One region of the Synechococcus sp. RS9916 genome, then DNA from elsewhere that is predicted to be linked to it. Evidence: predicted binding sites of a transcription regulator. Region 1 holds the regulator's gene; the other holds the start of a gene.
What was found. The regulator HrcA, encoded in region 1, represses chaperone genes, less so after heat shock. The targets are predictions, from matches to a motif close to TTAGCACTCNNNNNNNNNGAGTGCTAA.

Region 1 (4,418 bases):
CTGGAGTGATCCTGCCTTCACATCAGAGCTCGACCGGTTGCTCCGGTCCTATGTGGGGCGTGCGACACCGCTCTATGAGGCGGAGCGATTGACGGCCCATTACCGCCGCGCTGACGGCGGCCCCCGCATCTGGCTCAAGCGGGAGGACCTCAATCACACCGGCGCCCACAAGATCAACAACGCCCTTGGCCAAGCGCTATTGGCCCTGCGCATGGGCAAAAAGCGGATCATTGCCGAGACCGGAGCGGGTCAGCACGGCGTGGCCACCGCCACCGTGTGTGCGCGCTTCGGCTTGGAGTGCGTCATCTACATGGGCGCTGAAGACATGCGCCGTCAGGCCCTCAACGTCTTCCGCATGCGCTTGCTCGGTGCCACCGTGCAACCGGTGACGGCTGGCACCGCCACCTTGAAAGACGCCACCAGCGAAGCGATCCGCGACTGGGTGACCAATGTGGAAACGACCCACTACATCCTTGGTTCCGTTGCGGGACCCCACCCCTATCCGATGTTGGTCCGCGATTTCCATGCGGTGATCGGCAGAGAAACGCGCCAGCAATGCAGTGAGGCCTTCGGTCGCCTACCGGATGTCCTCCTGGCTTGTGTTGGTGGTGGTTCCAACGCCATGGGCCTGTTCCATGAGTTTGTGACCTGCCCTGACGTGCGCCTGATCGGCGTTGAGGCAGCAGGCGATGGGGTTGAGACCGGTCGCCATGCCGCCACCATGACGGAAGGGCGTGCTGGCGTGCTGCACGGTGCGATGAGCCTCCTCCTGCAAGACAAAGACGGCCAGATTCAAGAGGCGCACTCCATTAGTGCGGGCCTCGACTATCCCGGCGTTGGCCCAGAGCACAGCTACCTGCGCGAGATCGGTCGTGCGGAATATGGGGCGGTGACTGATGCGGAAGCACTCGCAGCCCTGCAACTGGTGAGTCAGCTCGAGGGCATCATTCCGGCCCTGGAAACCGCCCATGCGTTCGCCTGGTTGGAGACCCTTTGCCCCACACTTCCCGATGGCACTGAAGTGGTGATCAACTGCAGTGGCCGCGGCGACAAGGATGTCAACACGGTGGCTGAGAAGCTCGGCAGTGCGTTGGGGGGCTGAGGCGTCCCTTCCCCTGCGGCTTCAGGCCAGTAAACGCTCGAGGGTGCGGGCCACCGATTGGACCGCAGCCAGGGCCGTTGCATAGGCCATGCGCATCGGGCCCACCAGGGCCACCTGGCCGATGCCTTCGCCCCCGCTTCGGTACGTCGCCTGCACCACGGAGCAGTGGTGCAGCTCCGTTTGGGGGTGCTCCTCGCCGATCCACACCCCACTGCTGGGGGAGCCGTCTGCCGGCACCAGGGCGGTTGGTTGCTCATCCATCAGTTCCAGCAGCGGGCGGACACGTGCGCTCTGGCTGAATTCCGGCTCAGCGATCAGCCGTGACACGCCATGGAATAGGGCCGTCGCTTCCTGGGGTGTTTGCCGCTGCTGGTGGCTGTTGATGGCATCACGCAAAGGACGGCCGCAGGCCTGCAGTTCCCTGGGTAGGGCTTGCCAGTCGAGCCCACCGTTGCCGTTCTGCGCCAGTTGGCGTCGCGTCCATGCCTCCATCGCCTCGATTTGCCCCTCGCTGCCGTGTGGAAGCCGCAGATTGAGGTGGTGGGCTTGGCTGGAGTTCTCCACCAGCATCACCAGCAGACGATCGTCACTGCGCACCAGCCGAATGGCCTCCAGGGCCGGTTGCCGGCGGCTCGGATGGGTGATCAGGCTCATCAGACCGGTGAAATCGGTGAGCCTGCGGGTCATCTGTTGCAGCAGGTCGTCGAGGGCGGCCCACCGCAGGCTGAGTTGGGTTAGCTCCTGCTCGAGATACTGAGCGGCTGCCCCCGGTTGAGGGAGCAGGCAATCCACGTAGTGCCTGTATCCCTTTGCACTGGGCACGCGGCCCGCGGAGGTGTGTGGCTGGGTCAGCAGGCCTCGCTGCTCCAGGGCCCCCATTGCCGAACGCACGGTGGCGGAGCTGGCCTGCAGCCCGAACCGTTTCACCAGGGTGCGGCTGCCCACTGGCTCGATCGTGTCCACGTAGTGATGAACCGTCGCCCGCAGCACCTCCTGTTGTCGGCTGGGCAGGGAATCCACGGCGTTGGTGTCACCAGCGCGATCGTACGGGGGTTTGCTCAGTACCGCGGAACACTGGGATCGACCTGCACACTCCAGGCATCGATGCCCCCCTCAAGGTTCCAGACGCTGAGCTCTGGCCGTTGCGCGAGGAGCCAGCAACCGAATTGCCAGCTGCGGACGCCGGCGTGGCAAAGCACCACCACGGGTTGGTCAATCTCGAATTGTTCAGGCAGTCCCTCCATCCATTGCTCGGCAGCACTGAGGGGTAAATGCTCCACGGGGCCAGGGAAAGGAGCGATGACCAACTCTTGCTGTTCCCTCACATCCACGATCCTGGGGCGCGGCGTGTCGTTCAGAAGTCGCTGCAGCTCCTTGGCGGAGAGGGGCCTGGGCAGGCCGTCGGGAGAGGTATCAGGCATGGCGGAATTCTGAAGCCACCCCTGGCATCCACCCGCAGATGGATAAAGATGTCGTCAAGTGACCTGATCGCCGGCCCATGAAGGCCCGCTCCTTTTTTCTCGCAGTTGCTGCTTCAGTGGTGGTGATGCTTACCGCTGCTGCTGGCTTGTGGTGGGCGATGGCGCAGCAGAGTCCGCTGCGACTCGCGCAGCAGCCCCTCGAGCTCCCGCGGGCAGCCCGTTTCGTTCCCCGTCAGTCGGCCCTCAGCCTGCATTGGCTCGTCGATCCAGGGCGTCTTCCCGCCTACGCCCAGGCTGTCGCACCTGCGAAGCAACGCCGGGATGCGCGGGATGCCGTTCAGCAGTTGCGGGATGGTGCCTTCGCTTTGGCGGGTCTTGAGTTCAGTGATGAATTGGCCGATTGGATCGGCCCTCAGGTGAGCCTCTCGCTGCTGGATCCAGCGCCAGGGGAAGGCCGTCTTGGCTGGGTGCTGGCCCTTTCCAGCCGTGATCAGGATGGTGCCAAACGCTTCCTGCAGCGCTTCTGGCAGACCCGCAGCCTGGCTGGAACGGATCTGCAGATCAGCCGGTATCGCGGCATGGGGGTGATCAGTGGCCGTGGTGCGCTGTTGGGCAGGGACCCCCAGCCCCTCGCCACAGCTCTGATCGACGACGACCTGTTGCTGTTGGCATCCGGCCGGGGGGTGCTCGAGCAGGCCCTCGATGTCTCCCAGCTCGATGCAATGCATCAGCTCGGGGATGAGGATCTGAAGCAACGCCTCAATCAATTGGGTGAAGGGGTCGCCGTCGTGACGGCTTCACCGCAGGCTCTCAGCACGTGGCTGGGGATGCCTGCTGAGCTGGTGCAGCATCCCGACTTGGAAGGTCTGGTGGCGGCCCTCGGGTTGCAGGGGGCTGATCTGAGCGTGGATGGCATGTTGCGCTTTCGTGCTCCTGTTGTCTCCGCTGGCTCCTCAGGTGGTGCAGCAGCTGCAGGGGAGGCTTTGTTGAGCGGAGCCGGCGGTGATGCCCAGGCGTTGGCCCTGCTCAACAACCCGTCAGCGCTGTTGCAGCCTGAGAGTGACGACCCGCTGGCGCAATGGCTTGGTCCCGTTGTTCTGGCGCAGCTGAAGGCTCTCTCTGCACCTGCTGTGGATGCGATCACCACCCGCACCGATGGCCCTCTGTTGTGGGAACAACAGTCTCAGGGCTGGTTGCTGGGTACCCGGGCTGGTCACCCCGGCTCGGAAGCTGTTGATGCGGCCTTGCAGCAACAGGGTCTCGCCGCGTCGTCGCTGGAGGCCGATCGAGGTCCACTCACGGTCTGGACCAAGCTCCAGCGCAAACGCAGCCATGGCACCGATTCGCTCCAGGCTCAGTTGGCGGTGGCCCTGGCCAAGGATGGCAACCAGGAGTGGTGGGGTGGCAGCCTGGATGCCTTGCAACAGCGCCGCGACGAGAAAGCGCTGCAACCAAGGCTCCAGCAGCTGACCGCCCTGGCGGATCGGGAGACCCGACTCCCACAGCAGCTGGCGCTGGCCGCCCCACTCAGTCGCGTGCAGCTGCGGGAGTGGCGGCCTTGGGCGTTTGTGCAAACCGTGGCGGGTCGGTCTCTGCTCGAACCGGTTCAGGGCCTGGCGCTGGCTGTCGGACCGGCATCGTCATCTGACAACGCCACGGGTCGTGAACAGCCTGATGGCAGTGACACCCTGCGCCTGCGTGTGCTCCTCAACCTGGGTTGATCTGTTTCTGTTCCGCCATGGCATCGCCCAGGAGCGCATGGATGGTCTGGATCACCCCGATCGTTCGCTCACGCTGCGGGGGAGGCAGCGCACAGCAGCTGTGGTCAACCATCTGGCCCAGCTCGGGGTTCGGGCAGAACGGCTGATTAGCAGTCCCTACGTCCGCGCGCTTGA
Region 2 (4,418 bases), 290 kb from region 1:
AGCGGTCGCCGAAGCTGCGACTGCAATGATTCCAGCGGCAAAGAAGGCTTTATTGTTCACGTGCCTTGCAATCAAGTGCTTTGAGTTTAGGCTCTTTCGCTTCGCTGGAATGATTGATTCAATTCAGATGCAAGAGTTGCATCGCAATGGTGTGAAAGCCTTGTTTGCTGCGTGAAGTCGTTGCTGAGGCATTAAAAAAGCCCCGGAGTGGGGCGTTTTTAATGCCTTGAGGGAAAGCCTTACTTGCTGGCTTGGGCGCGAGCGCGGGCACGGTCGTAAGACTGTTGTGCCTTCACTTTTTCGGGTGAAGCGGGCTGGCCTTCAAGCCGGGTCACTTCAGCTTTGGCCTTCTCCAGTTCAGCCTCAGCAGTGCTGCTGTCGATGCCGCTGCCCAATTCGGCAGCGTTCACCAAAACGGTGACATCGTCGGATTCCACTTCAGCGAAGCCGCCCATCAGAGCGATGGATTGCCATCCGTTGTTGTTGCGAACGCGAAGAACGCCAACATCAAGGGCTGCCAGAAGGGACACGTGCCCAGGAAGAATGCCGAGCTGGCCGGTGGTGCTGGGGAGGATGACCTCGTCAGCGCTGCCATCAAACACGCTCTGGTCGGGCGCCAGCACGCGGAGGGTGAGGGACATGGGGAGTCAGAACGTGGGTGCGAAAAAAGCCTGGATCAAAGGAATTGAGGACGTCTGCTGACGTCCTCGTGTCTTGATCAGCCCTTGGCGTCAGCTGCGATCTTCTCAGCCTTGGCCTTCACTTCCTCGATGTTGCCCACCAGGTAGAAAGCCTGCTCGGGCAGGTGGTCGAGCTCGCCGGCGAGAATCTGGTTGAAGCCACTGATGGTTTCTTCCAGCTTCACGTACTTGCCAGGCATGCCAGTGAAGATCTCAGCCACAAAGAAGGGCTGGGAGAGGAACTTCTCGATCTTGCGAGCGCGATCCACAGTCTGACGATCGTCTTCGGACAGTTCGTCGAGACCCAGAATCGCAATGATGTCCTGGAGCTCTTTGTAGCGCTGCAGGGTGGACTGTACGGCGCGAGCGGTGCGGTAGTGCTCATCACCCACAACCGCGGGCTGGAGCATGGTGCTGGTGGAATCGAGGGGGTCCACAGCGGGGTAGATGCCCTTGGAAGCCAGGGCACGGTTCAGCACCGTGGTGGCGTCGAGGTGGGCGAAGGTGGTGGCAGGAGCGGGGTCAGTGAGGTCGTCAGCGGGGACGTAGACGGCCTGGATCGAGGTGATCGAACCTTCCAGGGTGGAGGCGACGCGCTCCTGAAGAGCGCCCACGTCGGTACCCAGGGTGGGCTGGTAGCCCACAGCCGAAGGCATGCGGCCCAGAAGCGCGGACACCTCGGAACCGGCTTGCACAAAACGGAAGATGTTGTCGACGAACAGCAGCACGTCCTGCTTGTTCACATCGCGGAAGTGCTCAGCCATGGTGAGAGCCGACAGGCCGACGCGCATGCGGGCGCCGGGGGGCTCGTTCATCTGGCCGTAGCAAAGGGCCACCTTGGACTTGGACAGGTCTTCGGAGTTGATCACTCCGGATTCCTTGAATTCCTCGTAGAGGTCGTTGCCTTCGCGGGTGCGCTCACCCACACCGCCAAACACAGACACGCCGCCGTGCTCTTTGGCGATGTTGTTGATCAGCTCCTGGATCAGCACGGTCTTGCCCACGCCGGCACCTCCGAACAGGCCGACCTTGCCGCCCTGGCGGTAGGGAGCCAGGAGGTCGATCACCTTGATGCCGGTCTCGAAAACCTTGGGCTTGGTCTCAAGCTCGGTCAGCTTGGGGGCTTCGCGGTGGATCGGGGCTGTGGCTGTGGCCTTCACAGGGCCCTGCTCGTCAACGGGCTCACCCAGCACGTTGAAGATGCGTCCGAGCGTGGCTTCACCAACGGGCACGGAGATGGCTGCACCGGTGTCAACGGCTTCCATGCCGCGCACAAGGCCGTCGGTGCCGCTCATGGCAACAGCGCGCACGCGGTGGTCGCCCAACAACTGCTGCACTTCTGCGGTCAGTGCAACGTCTTCACCAGCAGTGTTTTTGCCTTCAATCCGAATGGCATTCAGGATTTTGGGCAGCTTGCCGGCAGGGAATTCCACGTCCAGAACCGGACCGATCACCTGGCGGACAACACCCTTGGTACCGGCGGTAGCAGCAGCAGCCATAAGAGAGGAAGAATTCGAGGGAACGGAGCAACCAATTGCTCTGAAGGCATTCCCTTCCTGAGCGGCGCAACGATACCACCGCAACCGGCAGCTCAGCACGGTTCGGTCACCCGCACGCTCAGGTGCTGGTCGGACCCCATCGCAGACACATAGGTTGGCACTCGTCGACCTTGAGTGCCAGGCGCTTTCTTAAGTGCTTCTCTGTCGATGCACGGCGCCTGGCGCCTTCGTTTCTGCTTCTGCAATCAACCATGGCTGCTGTTTCCCTCAGCGTCTCCACCGTCAAGCCCCTCGGAGATCGCATCTTCATCAAGGTGTCTGCCTCTGAAGAAACCACTGCCGGCGGCATTCTTCTGCCTGACACCGCCAAGGAAAAGCCCCAGGTGGGTGAGGTGGTCCAGGTGGGTCCTGGTAAGCGCAATGACGATGGCAGCCGTCAGGCTCCTGAAGTTGGTGTTGGCGACAAGGTGCTCTACAGCAAGTACGCCGGTACCGACATCAAGCTCGGTGGTGATGAATACGTTCTGCTGTCCGAGAAGGACATCCTGGCTGTCGTCAACTGACGCCTCGTCGACTGACGCGTCGACAGCTGAGAGCTCGCCTGTTGCGCCGACGTTGTCACTGCCGGCTTCTGGACTGAAGCCAAAGATTTTTTCACTAACCCAAATTCAGATCGCCCCCCATGGCCAAGCGCATCATCTACAACGAGAACGCCCGTCGCGCTCTCGAGAAAGGCATCGACATCCTGGCGGAGTCCGTTGCTGTCACCCTCGGCCCTAAAGGCCGCAACGTGGTGCTGGAGAAGAAGTTCGGTTCTCCTCAGATCATCAATGACGGCGTCACCATCGCCAAGGAGATCGAGCTCGAGGATCACATCGAGAACACCGGTGTGGCTCTGATCCGTCAGGCAGCTTCCAAGACCAACGACGCTGCTGGTGACGGCACCACCACCGCCACCGTTCTGGCCCACGCCATGGTGAAGGCGGGTCTGCGCAACGTGGCGGCCGGCGCTAACGCGATCACCCTTAAGAAGGGCATTGACAAGGCCTCCGACTTCCTGGTCTCCAAGATCAAGGAGCACGCCAAGCCGATTGCTGACAGCAATGCCATCGCCCAGGTGGGCACCATCTCTGCAGGCAACGACGAAGAAGTCGGCAAGATGATCGCCGATGCCATGGACAAGGTTGGCAAGGAAGGTGTGATTTCCCTCGAAGAGGGCAAGTCCATGGAGACCGAGCTTGAGGTCACCGAGGGCATGCGCTTCGACAAGGGCTACATCTCCCCCTACTTCGCCACCGACACCGAGCGGATGGAGGCTGTTCTTGACGAGCCCTACATCCTCCTCACCGATAAGAAGATCGGTCTGGTGCAGGACCTGGTGCCTGTGCTCGAACAGATCGCCCGCACCGGCAAGCCTCTGCTGATCATCGCTGAGGACATCGAGAAGGAAGCCCTCGCCACTTTGGTGGTGAACCGTCTGCGCGGTGTCCTCAACGTGGCTGCTGTGAAGGCTCCTGGCTTCGGCGACCGTCGTAAGGCCATGCTCGAAGACATGGCTGTGCTGACCAATGGTCAGCTGATCACCGAGGACGCCGGCCTCAAGCTGGAGAACGCCAAGCTTGAAATGCTCGGCACCGCCCGCCGCGTGACCATCAACAAGGACACCACCACCATCGTTGCCGAGGGCAATGAGGCTGCTGTTGACGCTCGCTGTGAGCAGATCAAGAAGCAGATGGACGAGACCGACTCCACCTACGACAAGGAAAAGCTCCAGGAGCGCCTGGCCAAGCTGTCCGGTGGTGTGGCCGTGGTGAAGGTGGGTGCAGCCACCGAAACCGAGATGAAGGACAAGAAGCTTCGTCTCGAAGACGCCATCAATGCCACCAAGGCAGCTGTTGAAGAGGGCATCGTCCCCGGCGGCGGCACCACCCTGGCCCACCTGGCACCTGCTCTTGAGCAGTGGGCTGCAAGCAACTTGTCGGGCGAAGAGCTGATCGGCGCCAACATTGTGGCGACCGCTCTGACCGCTCCCCTGATGCGCATCGCCGAGAACGCCGGCGTCAACGGTGCTGTTGTGGCTGAAAACGTGAAGGCCAAGGCCTTCAACGAGGGCTACAACGCCGCCAATGGTGAGTACGTCGACATGCTGGCCGCCGGCATCGTCGATCCCGCCAAGGTGACCCGCTCCGGTCTGCAGAATGCCGCTTCGATCGCTGGCATGGTGCTGACCACCGAGTGC

Region 2: a site for HrcA is predicted at 2,334-2,360, ahead of groES (co-chaperone GroES). Genes of this name have one in related genera too.

Annotation. Positions count from the first base shown of each region.
Region 1 is NZ_DS022299.1:1,732,593-1,737,010, reverse strand. It holds gene trpB (tryptophan synthase subunit beta) at 1-1,102, shown strand, start outside; gene hrcA (heat-inducible transcriptional repressor HrcA) at 1,124-2,164, opposite strand; gene RS9916_RS09335 (rhodanese-like domain-containing protein) at 2,161-2,523, opposite strand; gene RS9916_RS09330 (DUF3352 domain-containing protein) at 2,601-4,244, shown strand; gene RS9916_RS09325 (histidine phosphatase family protein) at 4,222-4,418, shown strand, end outside.
Region 2 is NZ_DS022299.1:1,445,653-1,450,070, reverse strand. It holds gene RS9916_RS07930 (CapA family protein) at 1-60, opposite strand, end outside; gene atpC (ATP synthase F1 subunit epsilon) at 240-641, opposite strand; gene atpD (F0F1 ATP synthase subunit beta) at 719-2,179, opposite strand; gene groES (co-chaperone GroES) at 2,431-2,742, shown strand; gene groL (chaperonin GroEL) at 2,862-4,418, shown strand, end outside.